2 linked regions of the Psychrobacter arcticus 273-4 genome follow. The main gene of each other region encodes a partner of the protein of the gene in region 2 in a complex. Links are inferred from orthologs where the notes say so. Each region holds a gene or a part of one and is shown on either strand. Other genes may lie near its edges.

What was found.
Region 1: the proteins of PSYC_RS06795 (region 2) and PSYC_RS07250 are in contact, whole or in part, in a solved structure (PDB 8BNU), measured with the Escherichia coli proteins. The link is inferred for Psychrobacter arcticus 273-4 from one-to-one orthologs.

Annotation. Positions count from the first base shown.
Region 1 is NC_007204.1:1,691,484-1,694,545, forward strand. Bases 18-3,000 are described here. They hold PSYC_RS07250 (3-hydroxyacyl-CoA dehydrogenase NAD-binding domain-containing protein), read left to right. Parts: upstream 18-414; coding sequence 415-2,586; downstream 2,587-3,000. Other genes in these bases: PSYC_RS07245 (acetyl-CoA C-acetyltransferase), read left to right, coding at 18-212; PSYC_RS07255 (CaiB/BaiF CoA transferase family protein), read left to right, coding at 2,579-3,000. In the rest of the region: more of PSYC_RS07245, read left to right, coding at 1-17; more of PSYC_RS07255, read left to right, coding at 3,001-3,062. UniProt on the Escherichia coli protein: Catalyzes the formation of a hydroxyacyl-CoA by addition of water on enoyl-CoA. Also exhibits 3-hydroxyacyl-CoA epimerase and 3-hydroxyacyl-CoA dehydrogenase activities.
Region 2 is NC_007204.1:1,578,610-1,581,563, forward strand. The notes cover bases 77-2,951. They hold PSYC_RS06795 (acetyl-CoA C-acetyltransferase), read left to right. Parts: upstream 77-661; coding sequence 662-2,242; downstream 2,243-2,951. Other genes in these bases: ppk2 (polyphosphate kinase 2), read left to right, coding at 2,398-2,951. In the rest of the region: more of ppk2, read left to right, coding at 2,952-2,954.

The DNA of each region.
Region 1 (3,062 bases), 110 kb from region 2 along the record:
CTCTTAATACCGCAAATGACTTTGGCCTCTCGCTTGATATCGTCAACGTCAATGGTGGTGCTATTGCAATGGGTCACCCGCTTGGTGCAACTGGTGCGATGTTAGTGACAACCGTATTAGACGAGTTGGAGCGCCGTAATTTGAATACCGCTATGATTACCCTATGTGTGGGTGGTGGTATGGGTATTGCTACCATTATTGAGCGTGTTTAAGCCTCAAATATTACCTATAGTCGGTGAAAAGTAATATCGATACAACACGTACTACTGGTGCAAATTTTTCTTGCTTGCTGTGCCTACGCAGACAGAGGCTGCAAAAAAATGACACCAGCAATACGGTAGCGACTTTAAAGTATTGCAACTATATATAGTCTAGATACGGACATAACATACGAATAGAAAATAAGGATATCAAATGAGCACAAACAGCGTAAATGCCATTAATGAATTAAACAGTTTTTCTGCAGAATCAGACAACGGCATTATCACCGTTACTATTGATCAAGCTGACCGTAAAATGAACGTGATTGGTGATGGTTTTAATGAAGCATTTGCGGCATTAACTGATGCATTTATCAGTGATGCAGAAGCGAAAGGTTTAATTTTAACCTCTGGTAAATCAACCTTTGTGGTTGGGGCAGATATTGATCAACTAGCCACTATCGAAACTGCTGAGCAAGCGTTTGACTTAGTAGAGGATTTAAAAGCCAGCCTACGTAAGCTTGAGACTTCTGGCAAGCCAGTGGTTGCCGCAATTACCGGCACTGCCTTAGGTGGTGGTTTAGAGCTGGCTTTAGCTTGTCATTATCGCATCGCTATTGACTCACCAAAGACAAAACTTGGTTTACCTGAAGTCAAACTTGGTTTATTACCTGGCGGTGGTGGCACTCAGCGTCTTCCACGTCTAGTCGGTATCCAAAAAGCACTTGAACTAATGACGCAAGGTAAAGAGCTTAGCCCACAGCAAGCCGTTGAAATCGGTCTTATCCATGACGTGGCTTACGACAATGAAGAGCTTATCAAAAAAGCCAAAAAATGGATCAACAACAATCCTCAAGCTAGCCAGCCATGGGACAATAAAGGTTTTAAGATTCCTGGTGGTGATAGCAAAAACCCTAAAATAGTACCGATATTCTCCATTGCTCCTGCGATGGCTAATCAAAAGTCGCACGGCAACTATCCTGCCATTACCCATATCTTATCTAGTGTCTTTGAGGGCTGCTTAACGGATATCGACAACGGTCTTAAAATCGAGTCGCGCTTTTTTGTGGCTTGCGCGTTATCAGATGTGTCCAAAAACATGATTAATACGCTTTGGACGCAGCTTAATAGCATCAAAAAAGGCCAATCACGCCCTGAAGGGTTTGAAAAATCTAAAGTGAGCAAAGTCGGCATACTTGGTGCCGGTATGATGGGCGCAGGTATCGCTTACGTCTCAGCCAAAGCGGGCATGGAAGTGGTATTGTTAGATACGGCTCTCGAAGGCGCTGAAAAAGGTAAAAACTATTCTACTAAGTTGTTAGACAAGGCTATCAGCCGTGGTCAATCTACTGAAGAGAAAAAACAAGCGTTATTAGACCTTATCAAAACCACAACGTCTTATGACGACTTAGAAGGCTGTGATTTAATTATCGAAGCGGTATTCGAAGATGTAGACATTAAAGCTGAATGTACGCGTAAATCTGAAGTGGTTATTCCAGAGACCGCGGTTTATGCATCAAACACGTCTACCCTGCCTATTACTGAGCTTGCAAGAGCTAGCACACGTCCAAAACAGTTCATCGGTCTACACTTCTTCTCGCCAGTAGATAAGATGCCATTGGTTGAGATTATTGTTGGCGAAGAAACGGATGATGCAACGCTAGCTAAAGGTTTTGACTATGTTGGTCAAATCGGTAAGACACCGATCGTTGTCAATGACAGCCGCGGCTTCTATACCTCTCGCGTATTTGGTACTTACGTATCAGAAGGTATTGCGATGTTAGGTGAAGGTGTTCACCCACGCAGCATTGAAGTGGCTGGTATGAAATCTGGTATGCCGATGCCGCCACTCGCACTGCAGGACGAAGTGTCACTAAGTTTGTCATTACATGTCATGCAGCAAACTAAGCGTGCCCTAGAATCGGAAGGCAAAACCTTTACTCCGCATCCTGCCATGCCAGTAGTAGAAAAGATGGTTAATGAGCTTGGCCGCGAAGGTAAGAAAGTCACTAAAGGCTTTTATGATTATCCTGAAAATGGTGAAAAACGCTTATGGCCCAAGCTCACTGAACTGTATCCAACTAAAGATGAGCAGCCATCTCAGCAAGACTTGGTAGACCGTTTATTATACGTTCAAGCTAATGAGACCGCGAAATGTTTCGAGGAAAATGTCGTACGTACAGTGGCTGATGCCAATGTAGGTTCAATCTTTGGCTGGGGCTTTGCACCAAATCAAGGTGGTACGCTTCAGTTTGTCAATTCAGTAGGCGTCGACAAATTTGTTGAACGTAGCCGCGAGCTTGCTAGCAAATACGGTAAGCGTTTTGAACCTGCTAAAATCTTAGTAGAGATGGCTGAGTCAGGTCAGGAGTTTAGCGATGAGTAATATACTAATGAATCAAATGGCTGATTGTCTTCAAGGTATTAAAGTAGTAGATCTAACCCGCAATTTACCTGGTCCATTTGCGACCAGGCTCCTTGCGGACCTTGGTGCCGAAATTGTTAAGATTGAACCGCTTAATGGTGACCCTGCTCGTGCCTTTGGCGAGATATTCACCGCGTTGAACCACGGTAAAGAAACTCAAAAAATTGACTTTCGTGATCCAGTAGGTATTGAGACAATCAAAACGCATCTTAAAGATGCCGACGTGATGCTCGATAGCTTTCGGCCTGAAGTATTAGAAGGTATGGGACTTGCCGCCGAAACCCTGCATGCTATCAATCCAAAGCTAGTCATGGTATCGATTACTGGTTATGGCGTGGCTGATGGCGAGACCGTTACCCATGACTGGAGCCAGAAAGCCGGTCATGACATCAACTTTATGGCGATGAGCGGCGTGCTCGATCAGTTGAAAACGGCAG
Region 2 (2,954 bases):
CAATCCTTTCATTGATGGGTAGAATAGTAGCAAACAAAAATAAAATGTATCTATGATGAAATCCGCGCTATTAAAGTGCATTACCTATAAAAACTGCCCATACAAGGCGCCATTAACATCATCATTTATAAATAATAGGTGCTTATTAAATAGGTTAAAAACGGTCTTAACTATACACAGTCATGCCAAATAAGTCCAAAAATCACTAATATCCATAACAATATATAGACAAGCCAGTATACAAGATGGTCTACTTTTCTGGCGTTAAAGAATTTTTGTTTGTGCTAAAATAAGACCTATAAGTTATAGAAAACTCATTTATCGATAACAATATATTATCAAACCTGCCATTATGCAATGCTTTTAATCAATACTAGCCAGCCCATAAGGATTGCATTTATTCCTGTAAATGCTGCAATCTCTATAGTTAAGCATCATATCGTTTGCTAAAGATATACAGTAAGGTTATAAAAATCATCTTCTGCTGTACGGCGATAATGTGTACTATAAAGCGCAATAAATCGTAATACGTACCTAAACTATTCTAGGTACTTTTGTTTTTTAGCGACTTGTACGTGTTCAAAAGATTTTAAGAATTTTTTAAATATATTGTGTGTTTATCAATCTCTTTTTTCTACCCATATTTTTTAAGGATAATATTATGAGTAACAAAAACAATCACCCAAATAGTCCTGTTATCGAAACCACTGTGGTAAAAGCCAGTGATGCAAAAAGCACCGATACTGCTACTGGCAAAGCGGCAACTGAAGAATCAAAGAAGCCCACTGTATTTGATACTGCGGTGAAATCAGACGCCACTGATGCTAAAAAAACAGATGCCAAAGCAGCAGAGCCAAAAGCTGCCAGCACTAAAAAAGAAGCGGCTAAAAATTCTGATGTGGCTCCTGCTAAGAAAACAAATACTGCGGCTAAAAAAGCCAGCACGAGCAAACTTAGCTCAGGCCAGAACCGTGTGGCTATCCTAGGTGGCAACCGTATCCCATTTGCTCGTTCAAACGGTTCATATGCTGATGTCAGCAACACTGATATGCTAACTGCCGCGTTAGATGGTTTGGTTGAGCGTTATAACTTGCAAGACGAAAAAATTGGTGAAGTGGTTGCTGGTGCAGTCATGAAACTAAGCCGTGATATCAACCTTACTCGTGAAGCGACATTAAATACCGCGCTTAATCCACATACCCCAACGTATGATATCTCTCAAGCGTGTGGTACTGGCTTGCAAGCGACGTTTGCTTCTGCCAACAAAATTGCGCTTGGTATTATCGATTCAGCCATTACCGGCGGTGTTGATAGCACTTCTGATGCGCCTATCGCAGTCGGCGATGGCTTACGTAAAGTATTGATCAAATTGGGTGCGGCTAAAGACAACAAACAACGCCTAAAAGCATTGATGGGTCTGAATCCAAAAGACTTACTTGATACCCCGAAAAATGGTGAGCCACGTACTGGTTTATCAATGGGTGACCATCAAGCGATTACCACACTTGAATGGAACATCAGCCGTGAAGCGCAGGACAAACTTGCCTTTGATAGTCATCAAAACTTAACACGCGCTTATGACGAAGGTTTCTTTGATGATCTAATCACCCCGTATAAAGGTCTGACTCGCGATAACAACTTGCGTCCAGATACGACTTTAGAGAAGCTTGCTAAGCTAAAGCCTGTCTTTGGTAAAAAGAATGCCAAGCCAACCATGACTGCTGCTAACTCTACCCCATTGACAGATGGTGCATCTTGCATCCTATTGGGTACTGATGAGTGGGCTGCCGCACATGGTCTAAAACCATTGGCATATATCGTTCATCAAGAAACAGCCGCGGTCGACTTCATTGGTAAATCTGGTGATACAGAAGGTCTACTGATGGCGCCAGCTTACGCTGTACCGCGTATGCTTGAGCGTGCTAGTCTGACACTACAAGATTTCGATTTTTATGAAATTCACGAAGCTTTTGCCTCACAAGTGTTATCAACCCTTGCGGCATGGGAAGACGAGAAATTCTGTGAAGAGCGTCTAGGACTTGATGCGCCATTAGGCTCGATTGATCGTAGCAAACTAAACGTCAACGGCTCATCACTTGCTGCAGGTCATCCATTTGCTGCAACCGGTGCTCGTATTCTAGCTACCGCTGCTAAATTACTAGATCAAAAAGGTTCAGGTCGTGCACTGATCTCTATCTGCGCGGCGGGTGGTCAAGGTGTGACTTGTATCCTAGAAAAATAGTTTTTTAGCCGCCAGATAAATAGCTTTAGAATTTTAAACCATCCCCTAGTCTATAGATTAGAGGGTGGTTTTTTTTGTCTATACTTTGTTATTATAGAAATGACCTAGATAATAATCTCCTAAAAAAGCCGATACGCCAAACAAAGGTAATATTTATGCGTAAGACAAAAGGTTTATTGAAAAAAATAAAGCAAGTCATTTTTGGCTCGGAAGAATTGGTTATGACAAAACCATGTATAACACCTGATTTTCAAGCTCTAACGACTAAGGAGCACTTAGATCAGTACAATATGGAGCAAGTCATCCTTTCTGAACGTATCGAAAAAGAAGTTCTTGATGATGAACTGCGTCGAAAAATGCACCAAGACTTAATCGATACGTATGATGAAGAACTTGAAAATGAAGTCGATGATTACATACGTGATTTTCGTTTTAACGGCTATGAGATGAGCGAGCAAGAACAGCTAGATCGGCGCACCTATTTTCAAGAACTGGTACGCTTGCAACGCGAGCTTATCAAATTACAAGATTGGGTGGTCGATCGCGGCGAGCGCATTGTGGTGATATTTGAAGGGCGTGATTCTGCGGGTAAAGGTGGGGCGATCAAACGTATTACCCAGCGATTAAATCCCCGTGTTTGTAGAGTCGCAGCACTCCCCGCACCCACTGAACGTGAGCAATCGCAATGGTATTTTCAGCGATATGTGGCACA